DNA from 2 places in the Peribacillus sp. B-H-3 genome. Region 2 is predicted to be linked to the other one. Evidence: predicted binding sites of a transcription regulator. Region 2 holds the regulator's gene; the other holds the start of a gene.

Region 1 (16,508 bases), 1.3 Mb from region 2:
TAAAATATAAGGTGCCTATTACAGAGAGGGAATATAAAGCTGAAATATTCCTAAGGGACCCATTTGAACCTGCCTTCCAAGTTCTGCTTCGGGCCGTATGGCGAAGAGGCAGCGGATAAATCCGTTATCCTTCTTAAGAGCATGAAACGCTGTTTTTTTCGGTGTTTTATGAATAAGGGTGGTACCGCCAAAGCCTTGGTCCCTTTCTTGGGAGCAGGCTTTTTTTGCGTTTATAAAAATGAGGTGAAAAGAATGAAAAAGGAATTTGTCAAAGAAATTACGCCCATGGGCGAGGATTTTGCCCAGTGGTATACCGATGTTGTGACCAAAGCCGACTTAATCGATTACTCAAGCGTCCGCGGATCCATGATTATACGTCCGTACGGGTATGCGCTTTGGGAAAACATTAAAAATGAACTGGATATGCGCATTAAAGAAACAGGACATGAAAATGTGTATATGCCGTTGCTGATACCTGAAAGCCTTCTGCAAAAGGAAAAAGACCACATCGAAGGCTTTGCTCCTGAGGTAGCCTGGGTGACGCACGGGGGAACAGAGGAGCTTGCTGAGCGCCTGTGCATCCGTCCTACCTCTGAGGTGCTATTTTGTGAGCATTACAGCAAAATTATTCATTCCTATCGCGATTTGCCTAAGCTTTATAATCAGTGGGCAAGCGTAATCCGCTGGGAAAAAACGACCCGGCCGTTTCTCCGGACACTGGAATTTCTCTGGCAGGAAGGACATACCGCACATGCGACGGACGAGGAAGCACATGAAGAAACCACAAGAATGCTTGATGTGTATGCATCTCTTTGTGAAGAGATTCTTGCCATACCGGTGATTAAGGGGCAAAAAACAGAAAAAGAAAAATTTGCCGGCGCAAAGTTCACATATACCATTGAAAGCCTGATGCATGATGGCAAGGCTTTGCAGACGGGCACCTCCCATCACCTTGGAGACGGTTTTGCGAAAGCTTTTAACATTCAGTACAGTGATAAGTCCGGTGCTCTGCAATATGTGAACCAGACCTCATGGGGACTGACTACACGTGTGATTGGTGCTCTGATTATGGTGCACGGAGATGACAGGGGGCTGATTATTCCTCCCAAAGCAGCTCCGGTACAGCTGATGATCATCCCGGTTGCCCAGCATAAAGAAGGAGTGCTGGATTTTGCTTATCATCTGAAAAACAGGCTTTCTAAAACCTTCCGCACGGATATAGACGCCAGCGATAGATCGCCAGGATGGAAGTTCAATGAACATGAAATGAAGGGCATTCCTCTCCGGCTGGAAGCAGGGCCGCGTGATATTGAAAAAGGACAGGTGATCCTTGTGCGCAGGGATACTGGCGAAAAGTCTTTTATTCCGATTGATGATGTTGAACAGAAAGTGGCAGAAACACTTGAAGATATCCAGAAAAGTTTATATGAAAGAGCGTTAAAGCTGAGGGAAGAAAAGACCTCCTCTGTGTTAACGATGGAGGAATTCAAGGAAGTGTCCGCCGCTCATCCGGGATTCATCAAAGCGATGTGGTGCGGAAGCAGGGAATGCGAAGATAAAATAAAAGAAGAAACCGGAGCAACCTCCAGATGCATTCCGTTTCAAAAAGAAACCCTTTCAGATAAGTGCGTTTGCTGCGGCAAAGATGAAAAACACATGGTCTATTGGGCAAAAGCCTATTAATAATTCAATGCGGGAAAGCTGAAGACTTTCCCGCTCCTTATTAGAATCTGTCCTGAGTCAGTTCCGCCATTTTCTTTTCATCCATAGGCCCGATCATAACACTCCTGATCATCCCGTTTTTATCAAGGATATACGAAGTCGGAATCGTATAGACTTTATACAGGCTTCCGATTTTTCCATTTTTATCGAGTGCGATTGGAAATGTCATGTTGTTATTCTTCACAAAATCCTGAACAGCTGCCAAACTTCTGTCATTTGAAGTCAAGTTAACGGCTAAAATGGTAATGCCTCTGTTTTGATTTTTCTGGAAAAAGCTCTGCATTTCAGGGATCTCTGACCTGCAAGGCGGGCACCAGGTTGTAAAGAAGTTTAAAATGACAGTTTTACCCCGAAAGCCGGACAGCTTGAGCTTTTTTCCATTTAACGAGGCAAGCTCAAAGTCAGGGGCCTGATTTCCAGCTTCAAGACCGATGCGGCCCGTCTCTTTTTCCTGTGAAGATAATGCCGCAGTCTGCTGTCCATTAAGGCAGCAGGCAGCGGAAATGATGGCTATAAGGCATATACACTTAATCTTATTCACCGCAAGTCCTCCTTTATTATAAAGAGCTCTAAGCACTTTGCTGACCGGAGAGGAACATGGTACTTCTCTAATCAGAAGACAAGATCAGCAGAGCCGCTGTAAACTAGTCTGTGCATAATGGCTTCTTTTCATGAAAATCCCATTCGATAATTTCCCTGTTTTTTCCATGGTCCTTTTCTGTTATTCTTGTTGTATAGCAGGCGGGAAGAAGGCGGGCAAAATGATTGATTTCAAAACATATCTTATTGTATTAGGGTGTTTTTTTCTTTTTGGATGCAGCCAGCTCCAGACTCAAACAGAAAGTGTGAAAAAAGGGGAAATGGGCTTTATAACAGATCTTCAGGATAAAAAGAGGGTACTGATTAAAAATACATATTATACGGTTTCAGATTCCACCTATCTTAAGGATACGAGCGGGAGAAAGCTGGACTTTAATGATTTGAAAATCGGAATGAAAGTAAAGCCCTGGTACACTGGAAGCATTAAGCATTCTCATTCTCCTCCTGCCAGCACAGAAGCTAAGCTCTTGCTTGTCCAAAACGACGAGGAAAGCCTTCGGGAGCAGCAGGCCGTGCTTTCCGCCATTAAAAAACTGAAAAAGGGGAAGAGCGAACGATTTCTGGTCAGGAATTTTTCTCATATACCTGAGGATAAGGTGTATGTCATTGAAATGATGCGCCGGTCAAATTTAGATACTTCCTTTACAGTAACAGTCAATGCGGCAGACTTTGAAGTCCTTTTTTATTAACGGATACTAGTGCAGATCTTCCTCCCTGAAAAGGGAGTTTTTTTTATTGCTGCCATCCCCAAATCCTATGCCTGCTTGCAGGCTTTCTGCAGAAATATCCCATCATTTTCATGGAAAATTGGATATAACCGGAATGGAAGCTCAAAATGTAGAATTTTGAAGTAAAATTTCCATTGAACACGAACGTATATTCGATTAATATAATGAGTATACTAATGTAAGCGAACGTATATTCTTGTTGTTGGGTGGAGAAAGATCATGGATTACAGATCAATGCCGAAAAAATCTATCATGTGCATCGATATTAAAAGTTTTTATGCAAGCTGCTCAGCTGTCATGCTCGGGCTGGATCCGCTGGAATGCCATCTCGCTGTGGTAGGAAATCTGGAACGCTCCGGAAGTGTGGTGCTCGCCGCTTCTCCCAGGCTGAAAAAGGATTTTGGAATTAAGACCGGATCACGGATGTTTGAAATCCCTGATGATCCCCGGATTATCCTGACAGAGCCTAAAATGGCGGTATATCTGAGGATGTCTACAGAAATTACCCGCTTGTTCCATCGATATGTGCCAAAGGAATCCATCCATGTGTACAGTGTCGACGAAAGCTTCCTGCAGGTGGACGGCGCCATGCCGCTGTGGGGGGATGCCAGGGAGATTGCCGAAAAGATAAGGAATGACATCGAACGGGAATTCCAGCTTCCATGTGCAATAGGGATTGGTCCTAACATGCTTTTAGCCAAACTTTGCCTGGATCTTGAAGCCAAGAAAAAAGGCATCGCCGAATGGTCATATGAAGATGTAAAAACAAAGCTCTGGCCCGTTTCTCCCCTTAACGAAATGTGGGGAATTGGAAGACGCCTTCAAAAAACCTTAAATGGGATGGGCATCTTTACAGTGGGGCAGCTTGCCAATTATCCGCTCCATTTGCTGGAGGAAAAATTCGGCATTATGGGCAACCAGCTTTACCATCATGCATGGGGGATAGATCTTTCTGAAATTGGCGCACCGATCATGGAGGGGCAGGTGAGCTTTGGAAAAAGCCAGATTCTTCTTCGCGATTATAAGGAAGAGGAAGAAGTGAAGCATGTGATGCTTGAAATATGCGAGGAGGTCGGAAGGAGGGCCCGGTCTTCACGCAAAGCAGGCAGGACGGTGAGCCTCGGGATCGGCTACAGCCGTGAGGAATTCGGAGGAGGCTTTCACCGGTCGAGATCCATTGATGAACCAACAAACATTACGATGGATTTATATGAAATCTGCCTGGAGCTTTTCCGGGAAAATTATGTTTCCAAAACAGTACGGAGCATATCCGTTACCTTATCCAATATCGTCGATGATAATGAAATGCAGCTGACATTGTTTGATTCATCACGCTGGAAAAAGAGGGACTTGGCCTATACGGTTGACCGTATCCGGAATAAATACGGCTCAAAAGCACTGCTTCGGGCTGTCTCCTATACAGCAGCTGGAACGGCTGTTTACCGCAGCAAGCTTCTTGGAGGCCATAAATCATAGTACAGCAATTATGAAAGATGCAGGATTTGTCAGGAGGGATATGCAGTGATTCGAGATCGCGGAAAGATTAAATGGACATCAATGATGCTTCCGGAGCATGTGAAAATGCTTCGGGAGTGGGAAAAGGAGGATACCTACGAAGAACAGGCTGCCCTGGATGAGCAGCAGCTGGAAGAAATGAACATGGTGATGGGAGAAGCCATGGAAACCGGAAGGACGGTAACCATCACCCATTACGGCAAACACAGATATCAGCTTTTGATCGGCACCATACATTATTACAATGAACCCGGGCAAAAGCTGCATATAGTAGACCGGTTTCAGCAGACTCACATAATTGGGATCAGCCATATTGCAGATATAAGATTTACGGAAGAATGAGTTTACCGCTTAACAGGCAGTAAAACGAGAAGGTCAAAGATGGCTGCACGCAAAGCCCGATTGGCCAGCAGGACATCAGCGGGGAAAATGCCCTTTTGCTTCAAGAAAAAAGAATAAGACCGCCCGGAAAAGAGACAGTCTTAAAGGCCGATCAGGTTTCGGTTTTTACGCGCACACTGGACTGGAATTTCCCTTTGTGGGAAGCGTCGCAGAAGGGCATATTCTTTGAAAGCCCGCAGCGGCAGAGCGAAAAGACTGGTTTCGTTTCAATTACATTGCCTTCGCCGTCCAATAGCTCAATATCTCCTGTCACTTTCAGGGAGCCATTATCGTTTACTTTAATTTGAACCTTTGACAAATTTATCACCTCTTTTCATAATCGTACCGGCAATTGGCCTTTTTTACAATACAGGATGGAAAAATTGGTGCACATGCTTTTGCCGGCATGCTCAAATGTTTTGGCATGCAGACAATAGGAAATAAATAGTAGTGTAGGAGAAAAAACAAAATCAGACATAGCGGGTGATAATTGATGAAGGCGATTGTAATTGAACAATATGGCGGAAAAGAACAGCTGAAAGAGGCAGAGATGAAAAAGCCGGAAGCAGGAGAAAACGAGATCATCATTAAGCTTGAGGCGACCTCGATCAATCCGATTGACTGGAAGCTGCGTGAAGGCTATCTAAAGGAAATGCTTCCATTTGAATTTCCGATTATCCTTGGCTGGGATGCGGCAGGGACTGTCGATTCTATCGGATCGGGTGTAACAGATTTCAAGCCCGGGGACAGGGTATTTGCAAGGCCGGCTACAACAAACCGCGGAACATATGCGGAATATGTGGCCGTTGATGATATTCTTGCAGCGGAAATTCCGGATAATGTCAGCTTCGAAGAGGCAGCATCGATTCCGCTGGCCGGTTTGACAGCATACCAGGCATTATTTGATTTCGGGGAGGTAAAAGAAGGCGATAAGGTTCTGATCCATGCCGGGGCCGGTGGCGTTGGATCCCTTGCCATTCAGCTGGCAAAGAATGCAGGTGCCTATGTAGCAACTACAGCGGGAACCCAAAATGTGGAGTTCATGAAATCTCTTGGTGCGGATGAAGTGATTGATTATAAAAAACAGGATTTTGATAAAATCCTGCATGATTATGACTTTGTACTGGATTCCATGGGCGGAGAAATTCAGGAAAAAAGCTTTTCTGTTCTTAAAGAAGGAGGGAAAATGCCTTCCTTGGTCAGTGAGCCTGATAAAGAACTCGCTGAAAAGAAAAAAATCAAAGCGGCTTCCATATGGCTTAACCCTAACGGCCAGCAGCTAGAAGAATTGGCGAAACTGATGGAAGAAGGAAAGCTGAAAGCCATCATTGGCGAAACATTCCCATTGAGTGCAGAGGGTATCCGTAAAGCTCATGAGAAAAGCGAAAGCCATCATGCCAAAGGGAAGATTGTCATTAAAGCAAATTAATAAGCGGCAACAGTATAGAAAGATAGAAAATACGGCAAATGTTTAAGAGTGAAGAGAGGCCCTTTCATTAGATCGGGCCTTTTTTATATGCTGCAAGAACAATATGTAATGAAGATAATTTCTTACTGCGTACTTGCTATTTACCTTGACAGGAATACGATTAGTTTGCCGCATTGTACTTTTGCAGAGAATTAAATAAGTTTAGTAATATTAAAAAAGTTAATTTTGTTTTATTGATATTATTGTTATTTTTTGGAATGTGCATTATATTTATTTTGGTAATAAATTTCCAAAAATTATGAGTGTAATTATTGGAAGGAGATTTCATGAAGAAGGTTATTTCAATTTTATTTTTATTGATATTATTAACAGGCTGTATTGGACCTGGACTATCGGATTCTGAACATAAGATTACTGAAAAATATTGGCTGATTAAGAACGGCAGAAATAAATCTATCTTAGTTAAAAAAGTAAATAGTTCGGAATTTAAAGAATTTGAAATTCTAGTTCCCGATACTGTTATCTCAACAGCCGTACATAATGATTGCATTTTTGCTAAGCAGCAAAATTACAGTTTGGAAGAACATAAGCTGGATAAATTTCGAAACTACTATTGGATCATATCAATTTCTTCAGAACATGTTGTCGGACCTTTGAGCCTCAAAAAATTCACCTATATTTTAAATGATCTAGAGATAGGTTCTGAGGTTAAATGGGTAAATAATAATATGCTGTGAAATGTAAGAAACTGAAGATATACTTATATAATATATGATATGTCTGTGCTAGGAGGTGCATTATGAAGATTGAATGGACAGAGGCAGCCATGAAAAAGATCCAGGAAAAATTAAATGGAACAAAAGGACTTCTCAAGCTTAAATACGATACGGACGGCTGCGGCTGCGTGGTCAGCGGCGTTACGGCACTATGGCTCGTTGATGAAATTGATGAGGAAGACCTGAGAGTGGAAACAAGAATGGGAGATATTTATCTGGAAAGATCCAAAGTGATCTTTTTGGACGAAAGCATGAAAGTCGACTTTTCTCCTGAGGCAAATAGCTTTATGCTGAAAACATCAAATGAAATCCTTAACCCGCGGCTCGGCTTCTATAACCGTACTGCAGGAAAATAAAAGAAAGCGAAGGCTCCGGGGCAGGAACCTTCGCTTTTTTAATTAAGGCTTTTTTCTTAAAGTTTTGATGAGTTCTATGATGCGATCTCATATTAAATGAGGTTGATTGGAGCGAAAGGTGCGAGACTCCAGCGAAATTAGCGGGAAGGTGAGACCCCGCAGGCATTGCTGTGGAGGCTCACCGCCAGCCCCGCGGAAAGCGAGCATCCTGGAGCGGAAATCAACCCCCTGTTCCATAGGAAAACAGCCTTATTTAAAAACGAGTTCTTTTAAGAAATGGTCGATTGCTTCTTGGTATTCTTGGCTATTTTCGTTATAGGATTGGGCGTGTACTCCGTATGGCGCAAGGTAGAGCTGTTTAGGGCCTGTTTTTTCCTGGTACAGTTTTTTTGTCATGTCAGCGGGAATGAATGTATCCGGCAGGCTATGAATAAATAGGATTGGCTTTTTAATGTTTTTGATAACAGAAATCGGCGAAACCTCGCTTGTCCAGTAGCCGTCCCGGATTTTAATAAATGCCCTGCCAATGGGAAGAATCGTCCAGGGTGGAAGTTTGACTTCTTTTTTAATCTGATGCTTCAACTGGTCTTCGAAATCAGAAAAGGGGCAATCGGCAATATAAAAATCACAAGCATCCTCGAGCATACCGGCATACAGCAGCAGTGTGGCAGCGCCCATGGATTCTCCGTGGATTCCAATTGTGATGCCAGGTCCCTTCCGGCTTTTTAGTTCATCCACAACGGCTTTCAAATCGAATTTTTCATAATGGCCGTAGCTGCTCGTTTTGCCCCCGGATTCACCATGCCGCCGGTGGTCGTAAATAACCGCATTGAATCCGCGCTTAAGAAAGATGTTCATATATTTAATAGAATTTATTTTATTTTCAGTAACTCCATGAGAAATAATGATCCATTTGTCTGTTTTGTTCGGTTCTATGAACAGGCACTTTAAGCCGTAGCCAGACGGAGAAGTAATAGTGATTTCACTTTTTGGCAATTCAGCGAAACGCTTCATATCAAGCCGTTTTGCTGTAATCTCTCTGTTTTGGATAAAATCTTCTTCTTTTTTCTTCATATACATGATCCGATTGGAAAAATAAACGCCGGCACCCATCGTATAGACAGCCATGCCTGCAGCAGCAGCCCACCACTTTTTCATATTGACCTCCCAAAAGACATTGTTATTCCTTATTATAATACACGGCGCGTGCGGAGAGCCAACTCCAAAATGTCTGATATAACCAGCAGGGCAAGACATGATATAATATTTGTGAAGATGGTAAGGGGGTCATAAGAATGAAAAAGAAAACTTCTGGAAGAAACAATCAAAGAAAACCGGAAAGAGAGCAGGCCAATGATTCATTAAGGCTTGGTGATTTCATCAACGGTGATATTATGTCAAAGCTCCGTGAAAAACAAAAAGAGCTGGCAGATGAGGAAAGTGCGAAAAAAGAAGCAGAAGAAGCAAAAAAGAAGGAAGAACGCAGACTGCGCGAAAAAAACAAATCCTTCGAGGAGCTGCTTAATGAAAGCAGCACAGACTGGAAGAACTTTAAATAATGTAAAACGGGCAATGACTTGGAAAGAAGTCATTGCCCGTTTTACATGCAGGCTAGTTTGCTTTGATCTGCTACATATCCCGGTGTGCTTCATATTTGCTTGATTTGGTCAATTCTTTCAACAGGACAATTTCCTCTTCTGTAAGAGATTGTGCTCTGACTGCCCGGCAATTCTGCTGAAGCTGCTCAACCGAGCTGGCTCCGGGAATGACAGAGGCCACCGCTTTATGTGAAAGCACATACTGCAGGGCAGTTTCATTAAGGTTTCTGGAAGAAAGCTTTTCCTTAATGCCAGGCAAAATGTCTTTCAATTCTTCATAGCTGTAATCCAGATATCCATTCTCCTTGACGCTGCTGGAGGCCTTGTCAAGCATCTTATCACTCAGCAGGCCTTTTGCAACAGGGCCTCTGGCAATCATACTGATTCCGTTATCGATCAGCAGGTTCATCCATTCTTCTGGCCGCCGGTCAAGAAGGCTGTATTGCATCATAACAGAAGAAATAGAAGATTTCTCTGCGTATTGCTTAATGACATTCGGGCGGATGGAGGAAATTCCGTAGTGCCTGATAAGGCCTTCTGCTTTAAGCTCTTCAAAGGCTCCGATCACCCCGTCTATATCATCTTCCATCGTGCCGCCGTGAAGCTGGTAAAGATCAATATAGTCGGTGCCCAGCCGTTTAAGGCTGTCTTTTACGGCAGATTTGAGGTAACTTGGTGATGCATCCCAATGCCAGCTGTCTTTGGTTTCATTCCAGCGGTTGCCTGCCTTGGTGGCGATTACAACCTGATCCCGGACTCTCTTAAGTGCATGTCCGGCAATTTCTTCATTGGTGCCAAAATCATATAAATCCGCTGTATCAAAATAATTAATGCCTTCGTCAATTGCGGCAGAAATAATGGTTTCCGCCTGTTTTTTATCCGTGCCAAGCGACATGCAGCCGAGTCCAATTTCTGAAACAAGCAAATCGGAATTTCCCAATTTTCTCTTTCTCAATGCGCTCCACTCCTTTATATTACTTGCTGTTTATATTGTAAAGGAGCGGGATGACAATCACAAAGAATTCAATTTGGATGTGTATTCATTGACAAGGCTTGCTTCAGCTGGCCTGGCATGGACATTTTCAATCCAGTCTGTGACAAAAATATGCTGATTTTGCAATTCCTTCAGCTTGTGCCTGATTTCCCATGCTTTCCCGGCAAACACCACACTCTTATCAAATACATATATCTTCATAAAAACAACCTCCGCTGCTAGTATGGTAAAATGTATGAACAAACATGCATTATGTAGAACAAGGAGTGGGAATATGAATAAATTTGAAGAGAAAACACTATCAACTGACAAGATTTTTGAAGGAAAAGTAATTAAGCTTCAGGTGGATGAAGTCGAGTTGCCTGATGGAAAAACAAGCAAAAGGGAAATTATCAAGCATCCAGGAGCTGTCGCTGTTATAGCTGTAACAGAGGATAATAAAATTATTCTTGTCGAGCAATACCGCAAAGCGCTGGAACGCAGTATTGTGGAAATACCTGCAGGCAAGCTGGAAAAAGGGGAAGAGCCTAAATACTCTGCAGAAAGAGAATTAGAAGAAGAAACAGGGTATGAGTGCGAAAGAATGGAACTCATCAATTCTTTTTATACATCGCCAGGCTTTGCTGACGAACTTGTTCATGTATTTCTTGCCCATAACCTGAAAAAGAAAGAAAATGCTGCGCCGGCTGATGAAGATGAATTTGTCGAGCTTATTGAAGTTTCGCTTGAGGAAGCACAGGCATTTATCAAAGAAGGCAAAATCCGGGATGCCAAAACTGTTTTTGCCATTCAATATCTGCAATTGCAGCAGGCGCTGGCAAACTCTTGAATTCCTATTTTGCCGATCTGCATATCCACATCGGCAGGACAAGCAGCGGGAGGCCGGTGAAGATTACAGGTTCAAAGACGTTGACATTGCGGAATATTTTAAAGGTGGCAAGCGAAAGAAAGGGCTTGGATTTAATTGGCATCATTGACTGCCATTCGCCCGAAGTTATTGCGGAAATTGAGGAAATGACCGGTAATGGCGAACTCACAGAAGTGGACGGCGGCGGTCTTCAATACGGCAAGACAACCCTTATACCAGGATCTGAGATAGAAATTTATGATGCTAATTGCCATGGCCCGATCCATGTGCTGGCGTATTTTCCTTCCATGGAAGCAATGAAGCAATTTTCCGGATGGATGAGCGGGCATTTAAAGAACATCCATTTAAGCTCACAAAGAATGTATGCGGATGGTAAAACGCTTCAGAAAACGGTGAAAGACATGGGGGGATTATTTATTCCGGCACATGTTTTTACACCATTTAAAAGCTTATATGGCAAAGGGGTAAAACGCAGCCTGAGGGAAGTGTTTGATGAAGTGCTCATTGACGGGATAGAGCTTGGGCTCAGCTCGGATACAGATATGGCACAGGGCATTCCTGAGTTAAGCCAGTATGTGTTTCTTACCAATTCGGATGCGCATTCTTTAGGGAAGCTGGCAAGAGAGTACCAAAACTTTGAGCTCGAGCATCCGTCATTTCATGAATTGAAGCTTGCGCTAAGAGAAGAAAGCGGAAGAAGGGTATCCGCTAATTATGGACTCAACCCTGAACTTGGCAAATATCACGGAACAGTATGCGGAAAATGCTTCACGAGTGTTAAGCAGGATACCAAGGCCTGTCCGGTATGCGGAAGCAGGACGATCATTAAGGGCGTTTCGAACCGGATTGAAGAACTCTCTCAGCCCCTTGATTCCTTTAAGCAAAGAAAGAGGCCGCCATACATCCGCCAGGTGCCGCTCGACTTTATTCCAGGAGTGGGCCCAAGGACGATGGAAAAGCTCCTTTACGCATTTGGGACAGAAATGAATATTTTGCACAGTGCCGATTATGATAGCCTGAAGCTTGTGGTTCCAGAGAAAATTGCCGGTTACATTGATTTGGCACGGCAAGGGAAATTGAATTTCAATGCTGGGGGCGGAGGCAAATATGGAAGGATCATTCCTTCTTAGGTTGCAGTGTAACCAAATAAAGAGGGGAAGAGCAATTTGCTCTTTCCCTCTTCTTTATTTTTGGGTTTTGGCATACAGGCAAGTATCGCGCAGATTTTTCCCATCTGCCGTCAGGCCGTCATTTCGGAGAATCCCCTCAAGCGGATATCCCAGTTTTTCCGCAATGCGCCGGCTGCTGATATTGTTGGGATCACAGCGGATTTCCACTCTATTTGCACCATAGTAATCGAAAGCAAAGGCTGTAAGAGCTTCTGCTGCTTCTGTCATATACCCCTTTTTTCCATAGCGGGAATCAATCCAGTAGCCAATTTCGAATTTAGGCAGCTGCCAGTTAATCCTGTGCAGACCTGTTGAACCAATAAAAGCATGATCTTCCTTGCGGTAAATATGCAGCCGTATGTCCTCTTTTAAAAGGAATTGAGCATACGATTTAATGATGTTCTCCTCTGTTTCCTCCAAAGTCTGAAACCTGTTTGCAAAAGCAAGCCAGGGAGCAAGCTCCCTTAGGGATGAGGTGATTGCAGCATGCACAGCCTGTCCATCCCCAGGCTGGCATGGACGGATATAGAGCCTGTCCGTTTCTATTTTTTCTGGAAATTCCCGTAAAATAGCATTCATCTTTATCACCTCTTTCTTAATATTTAAAAAATTATATCACAGGAAGCTTGGTGAATCGTAAAAACGGAAAAATTCCGCCGGTCCCGCCTTCTCTCTTTATATCTGCAGCATGGCTTGTCATAAATGGCAGGGAAAAACATAGAATCTAGTAAGAGATAAATGGGAGGATGAAAGATGAAGAAGAGATCTGTCATACAAAACGCAGCAATTAAACATATTACTGAACATTCCTCATTATATGTATTTGTCACTGTACTGTTTTTGATGGGTGTAATATTTGGCGCCATCCTTGTAAATTCATTGAGCCCTGCCCAAAAGGATGATTTATTTTATTATCTCTCGCAATTCTTCGGCCAGGTTTCTCAGGGGAAGATTGCCGCTAACCAGGATATGTTCTTTCAAAGCCTGACACATAATATCAAATATATAGCAGTTATCTGGATATTGGGAATATCCGTGATAGGACTGCCTGTCATCTTGATTCTATTATTTTTAAAGGGTATGGTTGTGGGATTTACGGTCGGTTTCTTAGTGAACCAAATGGGCTGGAACGGATTTTTATTGTCATTTGTTTCGATATTGCCCCAAAACATATTCATCGTCCCGATTTTCATCATCATCGCTTCACTGGCCGTGTCCATCTCGATGAAGATGATACGGCGGATTTTCCTCAAGCAAATCAGGGATCCGCTAAAACCAATATTAACCCGCTATATTTTTTCACTAGCTTTTTCGATGTTCTTTCTGATTGCAGCAGGCATTCTTGAAGCCTATCTTTCACCGCCGCTTATGAAAAATGTGGTAAGCTTATTAAATAAGTGATCCGAAAAGTGTAAAAAGGAACAAATTTTTTCTGAGAACATGAAATGTATTTTGACACTTTTCCTTCATTTGATATAATAATATAGATAGCGGCGCGGGAGGGAAAAGTATGGAGAACAGAATTGAGAGAATAAAAAAGCAGTTGCACTCGTCCAGCTACAAATTGACGCCTCAGCGAGAAGCGACCGTCCGCGTTTTACTTGAACATGAAGAAGATCATTTAAGCGCCGAAGACGTTTACCTCCTGGTCAAAGAGAAATCGCCTGAAATTGGCTTGGCAACAGTATATCGGACACTTGAATTGCTGACTGAACTGAAAATAGTTGATAAAATTAATTTTGGCGACGGGGTATCCCGATACGACCTAAGGCAAGAAGGCGCAGCTCATTTCCACCACCATCTCGTATGCATTGAATGCGGTGCCGTGGATGAAATACAGGATGACTTGCTAGAAGATGTTGAAGCAATTGTGGAACGGGATTGGAACTTTAAGATAAAAGACCATAGATTGACGTTTCATGGCATATGCTACAGGTGCCAGTCGAAAAACGAAGACGAAGATGAAGATGAAACCAAATAATCACTACATAGCCTTTTCCTCCGGGAGAAGGTTTTTTATTATGAAATGTGCGTCCCGCTTAGCTGAAATAGACTGAGGCCCGAAGGAGGGGATCACAAAGACGCTGCCGCAGGACGCGGCGTCCTTAGTCTTTGATCTGCTAACAAGGCGCTTATGCTTTTTTATGTAATCCAGCTCCAGCGCCTAGCCCGCTGAGGCCTGCAGGATGCAGGTCATGAAGGCATTTCTGCAGGATGCAGAGGTTTTAGCCTTCGATCCTTGAAAGATGTTTTGTCCTCAGAAGGCAAAGAACGCCTTCCAAGGCCAAAACCCTATTTGCTGAGGCCCCCAGGATGGGGGTCACAAAGACGTTGCCGCAGGACGCGGCGTTCTTAGTCTTTGATCCGCTAACAAGGCGCTTGCGCTTTTTTATGTAATCTGGCTCCAGCGCCTAGCCTCTCGAGGTCATAAGTCACGCAAGAATTGATTACGCGCCTTATGCTGGTCGAGGCTGAACAGGCGCTTTCGCTTTTTTATGTATAAATCTTGTCCGTCTTGGCATAAATTGAAAGAAAAGGGCCTTGCGGCGGATGCTGGGTGACTGGTGCCGGCAGTTTTCGGGTGCTGCAGGGGCGGGATGGAGGAAAGGCATGAGGTCGTCATTATCACTGGTGCTGCACACAGCGAAGGTTATGGTTCTCTTTGTCAGCTTTACTGTTCTTTTTTATATAGGAATGGTATGGTTAAATCAGGAATATCAGGATTATCATCGTTATGACGAACCAAAGGGGGCAGCGATTAAGGTCACGAATGCCATGGAGCCTGAAAAGGAAACATGGGTGGATCGGCTGATGCTGTTCTATAAAAACGGGGAGTAATGTTAATGGAAGATCAGATAAGAGATTTTATGCATTTTTTGACTATTGAAAAAGGCCTGGCTAAAAACACGCTGGTATCATATGAACGTGATTTACGTTCGTACATGGCTTATGCTGTGAATGTAGAGGAAATGAAGTCCTGGAATGATGTGCGAAGAGTTCATATTATACATTTTTTAGCCCATTTGAAGGATTCCGGAAAATCCAGCAGGACACTTGCCCGGCATATTGCTTCGATTCGTTCCTTCCATCAGTTCCTGATCAGGGAAAAAGCAGCCGATCAGGATCCTTCCCTGCATTTAGAAACGCCCCAGCAGGAAAGGACACTGCCTAAAGTGCTGAGCATGGAGGAAGTTGAAGCACTTCTTGAAGCGCCTAAAATACTTGATGAATTTGGCCTGAGGGATAAAGCCATGCTGGAGCTGCTTTATGCAACAGGCATGAGGGTCAGCGAGCTAATAAATCTTGAAGTGAATGATGTGCATGCATCAATGGGATTTGTGCGCTGTGTAGGAAAAGGGAATAAAGAAAGAATCATTCCAATCGGGAAAACGGCTCTAGACGCAATAGAAGCCTATATGAATAAAGGCAGAAATAGGCTAGCGAGCAATAAGCATAGAGCTGACACCCTATTTTTGAACCATCACGGAAACACACTGACACGCCAGGGGTTTTGGAAAATATTAAAAAAGCTTGCGCGTGAAGCTCGCATAGAAAAAGAAATTACGCCGCACACTCTCCGCCATTCCTTCGCGACACATTTGCTCATGAATGGAGCGGATTTGCGGGCTGTGCAGGAGATGCTTGGCCATGCGGATATTTCCACCACACAAATTTACACACATGTAACAAATGTAAGGCTCAAAGAAGTTTATTCGAAATTTCATCCGAGAGCTTAACATATTGAGAGAATAGGATATTGATAGAGCGGGGGGGGCAAAAAAGCCGCTCTATTTTATCTTTCAAAAAGGCTCTTTTATTAAAGATTGTTGTTTTTTAATGAGTTCTGTGAGGCAATCTTATTGTTAAATCAGGTTGATTGGAGCGTAAGGTGCGAGACACCTGCTTAGATTAGCGGGAAGGTGAGACCCCGCAAGCGCAGCTGTAGATGCTCACCGCCCGCCCCGCGGAAAGCGAGCATCCTGGAGCGGAAATCACCCACTTGTTGAATAGCAGCAAAGTTTACGAAAAAAGCCTTCAAAAAAAATCAGCACCCAGTGAATTTTTTGTTTGAAGTTATCAAGGTAAATCGTTTACAATATAGAAGTCAGACTTCTGACATTAAAAACGGTTACATATAAATCAAGATTATAATCAAGCTTAACGGGTAAAATAAAAGAGATGAAAAAAAACCATTCCAGCCTGGAATACTAGTATGCCAAAATGAAGTACAACCAGGCTTATCCACAAAATAAGATGATCTGCTATTTTAGGAGGAATTCACATGAAAGAAGCTTCTGCATTTAAAAGGATTTTCGTTGTAGTAATGGATTCTGTGGGAATAGGTGAAGCACCCGATGCTGAGTTGTTTGGC
Region 2 (16,508 bases):
TTTCGGATTAGTTTGATGAAAGATACAGCTAGTATAGAATAAAAATTCCGATGTAAGATTCACTCTACATCGTATTATTAGAAAAACTTGTCCTATAATTGCCTTCAATCAAGTTATAAACCCTTGATAAATCAGGGTTTATTTTGTTTGCTGCTTGTTCATAGCACTCATCATTTGATTGATTTTTTTCTGGGAAGGTTTCATACCCATTTGCATCATCATCATTTTTAACATTTGTTCATTGATTGGCGGATTTTTCTTTAAGTAGTCCATCATGTATTTCCGAGCTATGAAAAATCCTAATGCTATTCCGGCGATTAATGCCAGAACACCAACTAGAATGTATACCCACATACTATTTCCTCCTTCATGTTGTCTATCATACAGTGTACTAGACCAAGGAATATTATACAATACTCCGAAGTAGAAAGTCCTCTATTTAGACAAATTTTCTCTCTTTTATCGGTTTTAGCCAGCCATATCGATTGTTATCGAAATCAAGCGCAAGAAAATTGGAATCGCATTTTCTAATGCATTCAAAAAAGGCTGTTTCTGCTTCAAAATTGCCGTCTGCTTTTAAAGCCAAATAATCGACATGAATGATCAGAGCTGCTTTACTGAAACCTCTTGTATTTTCTAAGAGATAAACACCATTCTGACTCATTATATTATTTTTTTCCGTTGTTTTATTCTTTATTTCTGACTGCAGCTGGTTTACTGGTATCGTTTTTGTTACATATTCGATTTGCTTTTGCAAAATACTCTTCTTCTCACCAGAGGCATTAGTATACTCCAAAAACAAATTGAAAAACATCTTCTCTCTGCCATAGAAATGATAGGCAAATTCATCTTCTATAAGATATATCCGATAATTTCTCAATACAACGCCTCCCAACAGCCTTTTTCTTATTATATCTGCTATTATCGGAAAGAAATGTTGTTATATGGTAAAAAAATTAAATAATTTTGTCGAAAGCATGATTCAATCACTATTGAGAGGTTTTTTATCAATGACTTTACACTAATAAATCGGAAACAGACTTAACCAGGGGCCTTCAGTTCTTCAAGGTAACTCACACGAATTCCTATTAAAAAAGAGAATACATATATTATGCATTCTCTTTTTCCATGCTGCGATGTTTAGTGCAGATTTTTTTTCATGCTTTTAATTTCTTTAATTTTGTCGGGCGTGACATCATTGCCCTCTGGATCTATCACTGTCACGTTTTCTAGGGTATCGGACATTGATTTTCTAAAAGTCTGTAGGTATTCACTTCGAAGCTTAGATTGCTCTTTTGCTTCCTCATTTGTTAAGCCTTCTGCTTTGGACTTCTTTGACAATTCATTAATACGGGCGATTTTTTCTTTCGACAGCATCGTCTCGCTCCTTCTTTTTCTGATACTGTCATGTTATATAAAATCATCGAAAAAAACAAGTTCTATGACTGATTTTCCATCCCTTTTTGATGCTCAAGATAACGGCGGTGGACCGTAGCCTTAGAAACTTTATAGCCAAATCCTCTTAAAGTTGCTGAAATTTCTTCAAAGGTCAGCCCATTCACCCTTAAACGCACAATTTCTTCAACCGGGACTTCCTTTTTCTCTCTGCCGGAAGGATTGCCATGGTTTTTCAGGTTTTTTTCCGGTCGGAACCCTTGTTCTACTGCCCGAAGCATGCCTCTTTTGATTTTTAGATTATGAAGTTTTCTCTGATACTCTTCAACAATGCCGACAATTTCTATAACCATGGCATCAGAATCCGATAATTCTATTTCACCTTCATGTGAAAGCGTGTAAATAGTAATCCCCTCTTTGATAAGCACATGAAAAAGAGCTATCTTTGCATTTCCTCTACCGAGCCGTGTTTCATCTTGTATCAATAAGGCATTTGCTTTCTTATCTTTAATTAAATCGAGAATTTCAAAAATCCCGTCTCTATTCAGCTCATATCCGCTCGCTTGCTCTTTGATAGTGGCACAGACTTCGAAATTTAATTTGTCCGCCAGCTTTAATAATTCTTCTTCCTGCCTGGCAAGAGATGATTCCTGTGAGGATTTTTCAGTGCTGACTCGGCAATAGATCATTGCATTCATTTTTACCCAACCTTTTTTATTGTTCACTTGCCAGGTTACTGACAAGTTCTCCTTTAGTTACTGGAATAATGAGATTGTCCCCCGGTTTAAGGCTGCTGGAGTATATATCATTATGTTTTTCTATCCAATCAATGAATTCAATTTTTGTCAAATCTTTTGTTTTATATTGATCAGCTATCTTCCATAGCGTGTCACCCGATTGCACAGTTACTGATTGATAGGATTGGTTGCCATCGTTAGTAAGATTCATAGAATAAATTAATGAAAGAACAAAAACTAAACCTGCTAATAATAAAGTATAAGAATGCTTTTTGACTAGGCTTCTCATAACAATCTTCCCTTCAAATCGAATATTTGTTCGCTGGTTATATCAACAGTATAATACGAACATGTGTTTTTAGTCAACAAAAATTCGAACTTATGTTTGTATCTCTTAAAACAGCATGTTATAATGAGACAAAGGATTTTGAGAAGAGGTGTGCGTATGACAAAACTTTCTAAACGACAGCAGGATATTTTAGAATTCATTAAAGATGAGGTCCGCAAGAAAGGATATCCGCCTTCCGTACGGGAAATTGGCGAAGCAGTCGGTTTGGCATCCAGCTCGACTGTCCACGGGCACTTATCACGCCTGGAAAGCAAGGGATTAATCCGCAGAGACCCAACTAAGCCAAGAGCTATTGAAATATTGGAAATGGAAGAAAGCAGCAGCATTCCAAGCAGCAAGGTTGTGAACGTTCCTCTCTTGGGAAAAGTAACAGCAGGATTGCCGATTACAGCTGTTGAAAATATTGAAGAATATTTTCCGCTTCCTGAAAGCATGGCCTCACATGATGAACAGGTATTTATGCTTGAAATTATGGGTGAAAGCATGATCGAAGCAGGAATACTAGATGGCGACTACGTTATCGTTAAACAGCAAAGCACTGCAAACAACGGGGATATCGTTGTTGCTATGACTGAAGAAAACGAAGCCACTGTTAAACGATTTTTTAAGGAAAAGGATTTTGTCCGTCTTCAGCCTGAAAATTCTTCGATGGACCCTATCATTTTGAGAAATGTAGCTATACTGGGGAAAGTCATTGGCCTTTATAGAAATATCCATTAAAGAGCGCATGTTATTGCGCTTTTTTTTAATATATGCTGATATATTCATAGATAGAATTTCCTTTTTATTAAAATAATTACTTCCTGCCCCAGTTTTTCTGCACATCATTTTCCTGATGGCATATTGGAAGATTTCAGGTTATTTACCTGGCATTTATATTAGCAAAAAAAAAACCACAGCCTTTAAGAGACGTGTGGTGCCTGCACTGTATTGTTAAAATGGCTTCAAGTGTTAATAATCTATTAAATTATTTTTAATTTTGATTAACCGATTATCTTGATTCCGTCTTGATCCTTGCTTTCTATTCCTTCATCAAATATCAGCCTCGTCCTGAAAAAGTGAGATGTTGTTTGATCCGAGGGTTCTATAGAGACCGGAAGCTTAAACATGAATGGAAGGTTATGAATACTTTCCGGTTCTATTATTCTTGATGTTAAAATGGTCGAAGATTCAATGATTTTCTGTTTTTTTTCATTTTTACTAACCTGGATAAAGCTGCATTCAATACGTTTGAGCTGCTGCTCTATCGTGCCTCCTTTGATTACAAATTCTCCATATACCAGCTCTTCCATCATATATGTGTTTTTTTCTAATACCAGATCAATATTTGCTGCACCAATACCTAACATAGACATATATTTTCTTAAGATCATGAACACCCATTCCTTTGTTTGTTTTTTTAACAAGTCTTATGTCGCTTTATTGATATTTAATTTTAAGTATTTATCCTCTACTCTTTTTTCTATTTTTTCTTTCAACACTTTATCTTTCATAAGTTCTCTTTTGTTTTTTTCCACTAATTCCCTCATGGAAATTTTCTTTTTTTTCATTTGGACACCCCTCTTTTATTTCTCTGAATGTCACCCTTAGGATTTAATCTGTTTTAGTTATTAACAACAGAAAAAGCCTTTACCATTATAATGGTAAAGGCTTTTTCTCATAAATAAAGACCTTTACCAAATTGGCAAAGGTCTCGCTAACAGCATCAAGCTGCCAGCAAAGCCGGGAATGAATTCCGTAATGACGACTTTGCTGTAAAAGCTACTCCCCTTCAGGAGAACGATTCATTTAATTATCTTAAGTTTACTATATTTAATAGTTAATGTCAATGTCATACCCAATGAATAACAGTTCTCTTTCAATCAGTCATAATCAGATTTCTGCCAAATAGGCAGGATGTTTAGTTAAGACTACTGATTTAAACGTTTATTAAATCAGCATCTCTAAGAAATCAGGTTTTTGATACTGCTAGAGTATTTAATCGAGCATGCCCAGCCGTTCAGCGCTGTAAAAAGAACCCGCAGCAGCCAAAGTGAATACTGTTTATGTGCTTTTAAGTTGTGCACGCTCAAGGATGTATCAATGTATATTTCTTAGAAATCAAATTTATCAGTCACATTTTCATTATTTTACATCACAAGAAAAAGACATTGATGACCCACGAATTATTAACATTATAACAGCCATGCCATTTTGGCAAAAAAAACCTTGACACCGAAAGCGCCATCGTCGTATTGGAATGATCACGCTGTCATCGATCGTAATATTCTTCTTCTTGGCCATCGGATTAACAATCTTAACGCATTCCTGGAGAACCGTTAGAAGCTCAATTTCATAATGGCTATCTTCAAGTTGCCCGTTTCGATGCGTGATAGATCCAGTACTTCATTAACCAACTCCAGCAAGTGTCTTCCTCCATTTAGTATTTCCTGTACAAAATCATACTGGGTACCCGTCAAGTCCTCTTCCAATTCTAAAATCTGGGCAAATCCCAGTATGTCATTCAGCGGCGTCCGGAGCTCATGGCTCATTTTTGATAGAAAGTCGAATCGCGCATTCGCTTGGGCCAACTTTCTTTCCTGCTCTTTTTGCAGTGTTATGTCCGTACATATCCCCACCACTTGAGCTACTGACCCTTGATTGGCCACAGGCCGGAGACGGGTGAGGTATTCTTTTCCGTGTATTTTGCATTCCACATACTCTCCATTCCAACCCATCTCACAATGATAACTTGAGCCAGATCAGGAGCATCCTTATACATGTCAAAAACGGTTTTTCCGGTAATCTCCTTGTCCCATGGATTTGGTCCAGCAAGACCCCTTGTGCAAACGAATAGACAAATTGTTGGTTTCTTTTTGAATATAAATATCATCACCTTGTCTTCACAATTTACCTTAGATACATACTCTCCCATGCGTACACCTCCCCCACGCCTGTTTTTAAGGGTTTTATCTTTGTAAGCGTTTTCTCAATCTCTTATAAAATTGCTTCTCTGGTTGTCTAATCCATATCATACCAAAGACCTATTTCATCATGGTCATTTCTAAGCCAGCATATAATAAATGGGTATATCAAAAAAAGCGCCTAAAAAGCACCTGAAATTTGGTAGTCGAGATCAATTCCGTGTGGATTACTCGTTTTGGATTAATCTGTCTTTTGCTCCAAAATTTTATGTGTAAACCTTATTAAAATTACAAACTTAGCGGTTCTATTTTCACCGAGTATTTCACATGAACCTTCATCTTTTCATATTTGTCCAGCCATACCCTTCGTGTCATTGGATGAACCAAGGGAGAGAGCGTATGGGCTCCCACTTCCAGCGGTTCTATCTTTAACCTTTGTGTTTCCTTTACAAGCCTCACGGTTTCCCGTTGAAAATAAGACTCGATATCGTGGATCAACCTATTCATTTCAGTTCGACTGAGTATGTTTCGGTGTCCTCGGTATTCATCAATTCTTCCCTTTAGCTTAACATGAATGGTTAACGTTTTGAATTGATCATCGACCTGCATATGAACCTTTGAGCGTACCTGACCCAAGGAAACATTGAGATGTGGGATGGGAAGATTCTTTAAATAGTGGTCATTGGCAATGAGCTGAAACATTTGGTCTTCCCTTTTGTTAAAGGAACCCACATACTTATTTTCATTAAATAAAGCAGTTCCTTCATACGTAAAATTATCTTTGTCTGCCTTAAATAACGGAAGCACTGGATCCGAATAAGGAGAGTAGACCTTTTCCATAAATTCATGCAAATTGACGATGCTCATTTCCCCTTGATTTCTTCTTTCATAATGCCGGAACATCCGGTAAAGGGAGTAATCCAGATTCTTCTCCACTTTGCTTTCACTTTCTAAAAAATCTTCAAAGCTTCCTCTGACCAATACAAGAAAAAGACGCGGAGATACATCAGGATCAGAGAGGATCGTATCAATTAACGAGATGATTTCTTTTTTTGCCAGTTTTTCATTAATGATCAGCATGCGAAGTTGGCCAAGCTTCAATTCCCGATAAAACTTCAGGTTAAATTCTTTTTTCCCCTGCTTTAATAAATCCACATTCAGTGTAAACAGCTTTTTTTTCTCATCAGTAACCGGAGGGACGAGGGTCGTTATTTTCATTTTGCCTCCTTCACCTTGATTCAGGGACCAAAACGTGACGGGAGCAATCTCCTCAACAGTATTGTCTTCAACAAAAGGTGATGAACAGCCTGATAAAACGAGGAGGATACAAAGGATGAACAAAAAAGACTTCATCTAAGACTGCCCCCTTTTCCATTTCATTGCAATGGCAAGTACTGAAGGAACCAAAAGGTAGGTTATTGCACCCAGCCATAGCTGAAGTGTTACCCATACATTTAATTCCTGTCCTTCCCTCCAGTACCAACCATTAATGACTAGCATACAAATAAAAACGGCAATAATACTTCCTAAAAAGCCCTTGCGATTCGTCTCGATGTTTATTCTCCCTGAAACGATTCTTATTGCTCCATACAAACATAATAAAAAAAGGGCAATCAAATAGAGAAAATAGATCATGTTTAGAGAAATTAATATAAGATCCACCCTTTCAAAAATGGGTGACTGCAGATAGCGGATCATGTTCACAACCGGGAAACTCATCTTCTCCAAGTATGTTGAACCATAATATAGAAGACAAGCCACAAACAGAAAAAGGTATTCAAAGACTGACAGTGCATTGCCTATACTCATTCCCCTTAAAATCTTTTCCTTAGGGCCGATCCAGGGGCCGAGGCAAACTAAATACTCAGGTCCAGAGAGGGCAGACCAAATCATCAACAGTCCATACCATGAAGGAAGTGAACTCGCCACAGGCACCAACGGATACAAATGATGAGTTTCGGCAATCGGCGGCAAAAAATATGGAATATAGACAAGAATCACCCATATCGTGGCAAGAAAACCGATGATGGACAAGCGAATCGTTTTCTCCATCCCTTGAAAAGCGATATAAAACCCGGATGCCATCAAGAAGAAAATAAGCCAGCTCGTCTTCATCGAGGGAAACATAAATTGGTGGACAATTTCGACATACCCCAAAGTGGTCACGATCACTTTAATTAAAATGAAAAAAAAACCCAGAAGTGCAAAGAATCGGACAAGCTTTTCGCTAAATAGTTGGACAAAGCCACGATAACCTAGAACAAAATAATTTGATGTTAAATATTTGGACAAAATCAAAAGATTGATCTGCGAAAGAAAACCCACTCCAAGGATCCCTACCATCATATAAGGATGGACCAAATGTTTGGGCAAAATTAATACATAGTACAGCATTTGCATCCGGTTCACCATGGCAAAGATATAACCGCTTCCCATAACAGCAGTTCTATCAAACAAGCGAAATCTGCTGCTCATTCGCTCCCCTCCCCTTTAGAAACCCGCCATTTTTTCACCGTCTTCAAATATTCCGGCCGCAGCTTTGCCCATGGCAATGGTGCGCGAACAAAAAGATCTTTCCAATCTCTCCAGTAAAGCGGTGCAACCGGTGCAAAAAATGGCTGTTTTAAGGAAGAAAGACCATTCAGATGAGCGAGCAGAAGAATCAATCCAAAGGCAATCCCCAAGATCCCCAGAAATGATGCAAGAATAAGAATCAAAAATTGAAGAACGGTAGTTGCTTTTGTGACTAAATAATTCGGCACTAAAAATGATGCAATCGCCGAGATTCCCACGAGAACAATCAACACATTGCTGGCAAATCCCGCTTCGACAGCAGCTTGTCCGATAACAATACCACCAATAACTCCAATAGTCTGACTCGTTTTTGTCGGCATCCGTAAACTCGCTTCTTTAATAATTTCAATGATAACCAACATGATCACTGATTCCCAAAATGGGGTGAATGGCAGTTTGGTCCGTGATTCCGTGAGTACATACAGAATCTGGAGCGGAATCATCTGATAATGATGAGTGGTTAATGCGACATAAAGAGGAATCAAAGTGATCGCTATAAAAAAACTAAAATAACGAAGGGTCCGTAAAAAACTCGCAATCACCCAGCGATGAACATAATCTTCAGGAGATTGAAACAGATGAAAAAAGGTAATGGGGGCGATGAGTGCAAAAGGTGTATCATTTAGCAAAATAATGATCTTGCCAAGCCCCAGTGAAAAGGCGCATGAGTCCGGCCGATCCGTCTGCATAAACTGTGGAAACAAACTGTGCGTATGATCTTCCATAAAAGCGGAAAGATTGGAGGCCTCCAAAATCAAGTCAAAGTTAACTTTAGAGATATTTTTCCGTGCAATTTCGACGATATCCGGATTGGCAATTCCTTCAATATACAGCATCTGAACCTGGGTTTTGGTATTCGAACCTGCCTGGAATTTTTCTGCTTTTAGCTCAGTAACAGGCAGACGCCGCCGAATCATGAACATATTCTGCTCAATCCTTTCCGTAAAGCTGTCTTTTGGCCCGTACATTATTGTCTCAACTTCTGAATTTTCGATTGCTCGGCTGAGCGAATTCTCCAGTTTTACCTCCCACCATTCATTATTCTCTTGATCATGGATGAGAACAGCACCAAACATCATGTGTTCTTTGGCTTCTTCTATTGAATGGATTCTTAAAACGCTACAGGTGGATATACCCTGAATAAACGGCTGATCCTTGGTCAGGAGAAGTGGCTGAATAACCGCCTCGTTCAGTCTCTCCTTGTCAATTAGCGTTTGTATGTAAACAAGCGAAAAAGAAGCACCGTTGTTTGTTTTCCTCTGTTCGATTTCAGCATCATCCATTTTTGCTGTTACATTTTTTAATAATTCAAGTGTCACATCTTCATGCGTAATCCTGTTCTTCTCTTCATTTTTTTTCTGAATGGCTGCTGCCCTTTTCTTTTTACGGAACATCAATACATACCACCTGACCGAATACCTTAATAATAGCTTCTGCATTTATTATGTTCAGGGGAATAGATTTTAACCAAAGAATAAGCAAGTGTTCCGTCAATGTTTTTTGCCAAGCACAAGAAAAACTGCATTCAAATCGGATGAGGGGGATGAATTTTATGCTGCCAATGGAAAAATATTTCGGTAAGTTTGAACTCGTTCATTCATTTTATGGGGCTATGCCTACAGGCGTTACCGAGTCAGAAACCGGGCGTATTTTCGTGTGCTTTCCGAAATGGGGAGATGACGTAAAATTTACGGTGGCGGAAATTGCAGGGGACCAATTGCAGCCCTATCCAAATTTAGAAACAAATTTGGCTAACCCGGCAAACGATGCTATGTCATTTATCAGTGTCCAAAGTGTAGTGGCCGATGGAAGGGGAACACTTTGGGTATTGGATACAGCAGCACCCAATTTTTCTGAACCAATTAAAGGGGGGGCAAAACTGGTCGCTGTTGATTTAAAAACAAATACAATCAGAAATGTGTATACCTTTACAGAAGAAGTAATCCTGCCAACCACATATTTGAATGATGTTCGCTTTGATTTTCGCGTAGGAAAAGCCGGTTATGCCTATATTACAGATTCATCCTCCAAAGGCCCAGGAGGGATCATTGTTGTGGATTTAGATACCGGAAAAGCATTCAGACGGTTAAGTGGAACCCCACCTACATCACCCGATTCCTATCTTATGCCAAAAGTAGAAGGTAACATACTGATGAACCGAAATATAGACGGCTCCATTTCTCCCTTCCAACTGGCGTCTGATGGTATCGCGATATCTGCAGATGGTAAGACATTATTTTTTTGTCCATTAACTAGCCGTCATCTGTTCTCCATTTCAACAAAAGCCCTGAGAGACAGAACAATACCGGAGAAGGACTTACTTTTCCGTGTGGAGTATAGGGGAGAAAAAGGGGCATCTGACGGAATGATCACCGGAGCGAAAGGAAACGTCTATGCAGGGGATTATGAAAACAACAGCATACGAAAGATCATGCCGAACGGAAACATGGAAACCATTGCACATGACCCGCGGATTTTATGGCCGGATACGTTTTCGATTGGTCCGGATCAATACCTATATATTATTGTGAACCAATTACACCGGCAGGCCCGGTTTCATTATGGAAGGGATCTGCGAGAAAAGCCGTATAGTTTGCTTCGCATACACATAGATGAATTGCCTGCTCCTGCATACTGACAATAAATAAGGAACAGTTTATTCGATAAACTGTTCCTTACATGATCTATAGTGTTGGCAAATCCAAAGCAGTCTTCATATTTGTCAAGTTCAATTGGATTTGCTCGTTCGTATCCCAAGCGTGATACCATCCCTTTTCCACTATATAACCGGAAACTTGTTCATGCATCTCAATAGCTTCATCCAGATGCCGAGTTAACATTTCTTTGACTTCAGGTGTTCCGGCTTCCGTAACAGCCATGGCGTAATTTCTAATTCCACTTTTTGCCGCAATCAATAAGTCCATCGCAACAATCTGGTCGGAAAGTGCATCCATTCCTGTTAAGTTTTCAATGATTGAATTCAATTGTACTCAGCTCCTAACGATTGCTTTGCATTAGATAAAACAGAGGTATATTCTTCTAACTGTCTGGTGGAAAGATCAATGTCTTGCTGCATAATTTCCTTTAGCCTTGAGTCACTAACCAGCGCTTTCATTGTTTTAGATTTGGTTAAACAATTTGTTTTAAAAGCAGCCATTTCTTGAACCTCAAGAACTTCGTGTAAGGCATAGTTCATTTTTCAATCCTCCTTCCTCAAGGTTTCAAGACGACTTTTATACAATCATCCGTTTTGGTGTCAAAAATCTCATAGCCACGCTTTGCTTCACTGAGCGGCAGGACATGGCTGACCACATCTCCCGGATCAATCTTTCCTGTAGAAACCAGTTCAAACATATAAGGCATATAGTGAATAACAGGTGCTTGTCCTGAGCGAATATTTACATTGCGGTTCATAATATCTCCAAATGGAAAACCGTTATATTTCCCCGCATAAACGCCGGTTACCTGGATATTGCCACCTTTTCGGACGGCCTGGGTCGCCATGATAAATGCACCCAATGCACCACTGTGAAGTTTTAATCCGCTGGCAAGAAACTCCATATCGGTCATTTTTCCGTCCATACCAACAGCATCAATGACTACATCCGCACCGCCCTTAGTGATTTCCTTCAAGTATTCTCCACAATTTTTATGATCTTCAAAGTTCACAATTTCAACTTTGTTTGTCCGTTTTGCATGCTGCAAGCGGTAATTCACATAATCGACTGCAATCACCCGCTTCGCCCCTTTTAGCCAGCAAAACTTTTGTGCAAAAAGTCCCACGGGACCGCATCCCAAAACGATAACGGTATCCCCGCCCTTTACGCCCGCATTATCAACACTCCAAAAACCAGTGGTCATCGCATCCGCAATAACCGCTAACTTTTCATCAGGTTCCTCGCAGGTCTCCGGGATTTTAAAATGAGTAAAGTTGGCAAAAGGAACTCTCAAATATTCCGCTTGCCCGCCTGGGTAACCGCCAGTTGTTCCGGAATATCCGAAATAGGCTCCCATATCTCCATTATCATTTGAATTGTCGCATTGACTTTCCAAATTGTCTTTACAGAAACGGCATTCACCGCATGCGATGTTAAATGGAATGATTACGCGGTCTCCCTTTTTTACTTTAGTCACTTCAGGACCAACCTCTTCAACGATTCCCATCGGTTCATGTCCAATGACATAGTTCTCTTGCAGGTTAGGGATCATACCATGAATTAAATGCAAATCAGAACCACATATCGCTGTACTGGTTACTTTGATAATCATGTCATCTGGTTTTTCAATCTTAGGGGCTGGCACTTCTTTCACAACAACATTTTTTATCCCTTGATACGTTACCGCCTTCATACTATATAACCTCCAGTGTTAATGTTCATCAGGTGTCCGATCGAACATGCCCTTTCGATTGGTTTCAACGGGAAACAGGTTCATTTTGCCAATCTTAATCGTATTGTTGGCCGAAAGCTGATCCAATTGATACTGTTCTGTTAGTTCGTAAGGATGGAACCATTTTTTTTCAATCATCAAATCAGATATTTCCTGATGCATCGCAATGCCCTGCATCAATTGTTTTCTTAATGCAGCTCGAACATCAGGTGATGCGGATTCGGTTAATGCTACAGCTATGTTGCGAACGCCTTCCTTGGCACGAAGAAGAAAGTCCATGGCAAAAGTGGTGTCTGCTAGTTCAGGCATATGCAGCGAGTTTATCGGGTCCAAATAATCATTATTCAATGAATGGTTCCTTCCTTTCCATTAATGATGGGGGTTGGGCGATTTTGAGGAACAGGAGCTTGAAAAGGTGCTCTTTCATAGATGGACTGCAATTCAGTCAGATCTTGTATCGATTGTGTAACATCTTTTTTCATTAAATTCCTAAGATCATCATCAAAGGCCAGTCCTTGCATTAATTTAGACTTGGCGATACAAAGCGTTTTAAAGTTAATGGCCTCATGTAAATCCAATGACTCATGGGCAGCCAATTTTTGTTGGCTCATTTTGATTTCCCTCCTTTTTTATCCTTAATACAGTTGTATTGTTCCACACATAGGATTAAGTATGCTAAAAATATTTCTTACAAAGACCAATTTTTTATAAGGAGAGTAAATTCAACCTGAAAAACCGCTTTATCTCCTGAAACATAAAGATAAAGTGAATTTTTCATTTTTTGACTAAATCACATTATTAGTATTATTTTGATTTCATCCAGGTTTATAATCATAGAAAAAAGAGATGAAAAGTTTCAGGTGGTTACAATGAGAAAATGGTTATTACAATTACGATAGAAAAAAAACATGTTTCCGGGAGAAGTCGTATCCGCTGCTTTTATCGACAGGAGCTATTACTCCCAAATTGAATCAGGAAAAAGGATCCAAGCCCAGAAATCTCCAGAAGACTGACTAAGCTTTGATACGGCACGGCTTTACTCGAACTATATTATTGAGCCTTTTAATGAAGTTCTATCCTCCTCAGCTGTATCCATTGCCCACTGCGATTTGCAGCTGCGGTACATATGGACCTTTAATCCTCTTCTGATTACGATGCGCCCAATTTTATACTGGAAAGAGTGATGATGAATTAATCGACCATTCAGGCTCCAATAAGAATAAGAGACCAAAAAATTGCTCTCTTGAATGACTTATTCTCTTAACACATCTGTTAGCATTACTAAAGTGAATTATGTTTGGCTTGTTAAATAAATTAAATCCATTAAATATTGGTGGTCAAAATGTGGTCAGTTAGCATTTTGACAATAAAACTGACCACCAAAACAACAAACAAAAACCCCTTAACACAAATTGGTGTCAAGGGGTTTAGGTATTAATACATGCTCATATACTGTTCGCGTTCCCATGGGTGCACTTGAGTGCGGAACATATCCCATTCAATTTCTTTTGCTTCGATGAAATGTTCAAGCAAGTGTTCACCAAGAGCGGAACAAATCACTTCATCTTCTTTCAGCTTTTCAAGTGCTGCATAAAGAGTAGCTGGAAGGTCGATGATCCCTACTTCTTCACGCTCTTCTTTTGTCATCACATAGATATTGCGGTCTACTGGGGCTGGCGGTGTTAATTGGTTTTTAATACCGTCCAGGCCTGCTTTAAGAAGTACAGCCAGTGCGAGGTATGGGTTTGCAGCCGGATCGACACTTCTTACTTCAACACGTGTGCTGATTCCGCGAGAAGCTGGAATACGGATTAGCGGACTGCGGTTTTTAGCTGACCACGCTACATAACATGGTGCTTCATATCCAGGCACAAGCCGCTTAAATGAATTTACTGTAGGGTTGGTTACCGCAGTAAAGTTTGGAGCATGCTTGATGATTCCTGCTATAAATTGCTCTGCAGTTTCACTTAACTCCAGTTTTCCACTTTTATCATAAAAAGCATTTTCTTTCTCTCTGAATAAAGAAACGTTGCAGTGCATACCAGATCCATTTACACCAAATAAAGGCTTAGGCATAAAGGTTGCATGCAATCCGTGTTTGCGTGCAATGGTTTTTACCACAAGCTTGAACGTTTGGATGTTGTCGCAAGCAGTAATGGCATCCGCATATTTGAAGTCAATTTCATGCTGTCCAGGTGCCACTTCATGGTGTGAAGCTTCAATTTCAAAGCCCATTTCTTCAAGCTCAAGCACGATATCACGACGGCAATTTTCACCAAGATCTGTAGGCGCTAAATCAAAGTATCCGCCTTTATCATTCAGTTCCAGAGTAGGTTCGCCGGATGCATCGAGTTTGAATAAGAAGAATTCCGGTTCTGGTCCAAGATTGAAGCTTGTGAATCCTAAATCTCTTGCTTCAGCAAGAATTCTTTTTAGATTTGCACGGGGATCACCCTCAAAAGGTGTGCCATCTGTATTATAAATATCACAGATCAAGCGTGCCACTTTACCTTTTTCAGATGTCCAAGGGAAGATTACCCATGTATCCAAATCAGGATATAAGTACATGTCAGATTCCTCAATACGGACAAATCCTTCGATAGAAGATCCATCAAACATCATTTTATTGTCCAGAGCTTTTTCTAATTGGCTGACAGGAATTTCAACATTTTTAATCGTTCCCAATATATCCGTAAATTGCAGACGGATATATTTTACATTTTCCTCTTTTGCCAAGCGGCTAATGTCTTCACGTGTAAACTTTGCCATTGTCAAATTCCTCCTCAAGTCATATAAAGTAAGATTTATTTAAATTAATGAAAAAAACGGGACATATCGCCTTGCCTGAGGCTTGTGCGGTATTTGCCGCCGTGAGTCAGTTCTGCTCTAAGGAGTTTCCTTAATTCTTCATCACTTAAATCGCGCTTTGGTTTTTCATCTTGATTGATCATTTCTTTTTGAAACTGGGCTTCTTCTTTAACTGCGAATATTTTTTTAATTCCTGCAAGATTGACACCTTGCTCTAATAGTTCCTTAATTTCCAGGAGCCTGTCGATATCATTTAGCGAAAAAAGACGGCGGTTTCCTTCTGTTCTGTCAGGAGTGATTAATTGGTGCTCTTCATAATACCGAATTTGGCGCGCAGACAACTCCGTCAGCTGCATGACAACTCCGATTGAAAATAGAGGCATAGAACGCCGAATGCTGTTGCCGCTCATATTTCGGATCCTCCTTGATATTCTTCATATAGATATCATATTATATGTAAGAAAAAATGTCAAAGAAATGTTATGTTTTCTAACATGAGTTTTAAATTATGTTTCGAAGTATTTTCCTTAAAAAGATTAAACACCGGCAAGGGGCCGATGTTTAATCTTTTTATTCCGGATTATGTTTCTTCATTTATTTTTCGATATTCAGCAGATTTTTTTCGATTAAGAAATCTGCAGCTGTGAGTACAGCAATTTTCACATGTGAGTATGTTAGTCCTCCCTGAACATAAGCCACATAAGGAGGCCTTATTGGACCATCTGCAGATAGTTCTATGCTTGCACCCTGAATGAAGGTGCCTGCAGCCATAATAACATCATTTTCGTAACCTGGCATATAGCTGGGATATGGCGTAACATGGGAATTAACAGGCGAAGCAAATTGTACAGCCTGGCAAAAGGCAACCATTTTGTCTTTATCATCAAATTGCACAGACTGTATCAGGTCCGTCCTTTTGGCATCCCATTTAGGATAAGTATTCATCCCCAGTTTTTCAAGAAGCGCTGAGGTAAACATAGCCCCTGTCAAAGCCTGTTCAACCACATGGGGAGCAAGAAAGAAGCCCTGATACATTTCCTGAAGGCTGTATAAGGATGCTCCTGCCTCAGCACCTATTCCAGGGGAGGTAAGACGGTAAGAACAGGCCTCCACCCATTTCTTTTTCCCGACAATATACCCTCCAGTCTTGGCAAGGCCGCCTCCGGGATTTTTGATAAGAGAACCAGCCATCAAATCTGCTCCAACATGGCAGGGCTCCATTTCTTCCACAAACTCCCCGTAACAGTTATCTACAAATACCACAAGATCTGGATTAATGTTTTTAACAAAATCAATCATTTCTTTGATTTCGCTGATAGTGAACGAGGGCCTTGTAGCATAGCCCTTGGACCT

Evidence for each region. Region 2 encodes LexA, which represses DNA repair genes until DNA is damaged. Its sites were predicted from a motif close to CGAACATATGTTCG; they were not measured.
Region 1: the regulator LexA is predicted to act here: its motif matches at 3,192-3,205, upstream of ACN6MY_RS17200 (DNA polymerase thumb domain-containing protein).

What each region holds. Positions count from the first base shown of each region.
Region 1 is NZ_CP183879.1:3,443,451-3,459,958, reverse strand. Features, by position in the region: T-box leader at 1-207, shown strand, start outside; gene proS (proline--tRNA ligase) at 253-1,683, shown strand; gene ACN6MY_RS17210 (peroxiredoxin family protein) at 1,724-2,263, opposite strand; gene ACN6MY_RS17205 (hypothetical protein) at 2,484-3,011, shown strand; gene ACN6MY_RS17200 (DNA polymerase thumb domain-containing protein) at 3,270-4,526, shown strand; gene ACN6MY_RS17195 (YolD-like family protein) at 4,572-4,907, shown strand; gene ACN6MY_RS17190 (CDGSH iron-sulfur domain-containing protein) at 5,059-5,274, opposite strand; gene ACN6MY_RS17185 (NADP-dependent oxidoreductase) at 5,440-6,375, shown strand; gene ACN6MY_RS17180 (DUF3997 domain-containing protein) at 6,702-7,112, shown strand; gene ACN6MY_RS17175 (iron-sulfur cluster biosynthesis family protein) at 7,175-7,507, shown strand; gene ACN6MY_RS17170 (alpha/beta hydrolase) at 7,757-8,665, opposite strand; gene ACN6MY_RS17165 (YqkE family protein) at 8,803-9,066, shown strand; gene ACN6MY_RS17160 (aldo/keto reductase) at 9,137-10,060, opposite strand; gene mciZ (Z-ring formation inhibitor MciZ) at 10,118-10,300, opposite strand; gene ACN6MY_RS17150 (NUDIX hydrolase) at 10,374-10,928, shown strand; gene ACN6MY_RS17145 (endonuclease Q family protein) at 10,925-12,097, shown strand; gene ACN6MY_RS17140 (GNAT family N-acetyltransferase) at 12,152-12,715, opposite strand; gene spoIIM (stage II sporulation protein M) at 12,890-13,537, shown strand; gene ACN6MY_RS17130 (Fur family transcriptional regulator) at 13,647-14,117, shown strand; gene ACN6MY_RS17125 (YqzK family protein) at 14,747-14,974, shown strand; gene xerD (site-specific tyrosine recombinase XerD) at 14,980-15,873, shown strand; gene deoB (phosphopentomutase) at 16,419-16,508, shown strand, end outside.
Region 2 is NZ_CP183879.1:2,186,409-2,202,916, reverse strand. Features, by position in the region: gene ACN6MY_RS10875 (YneF family protein) at 139-354, opposite strand; gene sirA (sporulation inhibitor of replication protein SirA) at 440-880, opposite strand; gene ACN6MY_RS10865 (DUF896 domain-containing protein) at 1,141-1,377, opposite strand; gene ACN6MY_RS10860 (YneB family resolvase-like protein) at 1,440-2,093, opposite strand; gene yneA (cell division suppressor protein YneA) at 2,110-2,421, opposite strand; gene lexA (transcriptional repressor LexA) at 2,578-3,201, shown strand; gene ACN6MY_RS10845 (sporulation protein) at 3,465-3,854, opposite strand; gene ACN6MY_RS10840 (FbpB family small basic protein) at 3,891-4,031, opposite strand; gene ACN6MY_RS10835 (histidine kinase dimerization/phospho-acceptor domain-containing protein) at 4,800-5,051, opposite strand; gene ACN6MY_RS10830 (hypothetical protein) at 5,108-5,395, opposite strand; gene ACN6MY_RS10825 (Ger(x)C family spore germination protein) at 5,673-6,737, opposite strand; gene ACN6MY_RS10820 (GerAB/ArcD/ProY family transporter) at 6,738-7,859, opposite strand; gene ACN6MY_RS10815 (spore germination protein) at 7,856-9,352, opposite strand; gene ACN6MY_RS10810 (L-dopachrome tautomerase-related protein) at 9,502-10,596, shown strand; gene ACN6MY_RS10805 (spore coat protein) at 10,643-10,942, opposite strand; gene ACN6MY_RS10800 (hypothetical protein) at 10,939-11,154, opposite strand; gene ACN6MY_RS10795 (zinc-dependent alcohol dehydrogenase) at 11,172-12,308, opposite strand; gene ACN6MY_RS10790 (spore coat protein) at 12,327-12,695, opposite strand; gene ACN6MY_RS10785 (spore gernimation protein GerQ) at 12,692-12,958, opposite strand; gene glnA (type I glutamate--ammonia ligase) at 13,782-15,116, opposite strand; gene ACN6MY_RS10775 (MerR family transcriptional regulator) at 15,161-15,565, opposite strand; gene ACN6MY_RS10770 (aminotransferase class I/II-fold pyridoxal phosphate-dependent enzyme) at 15,750-16,508, opposite strand, start outside.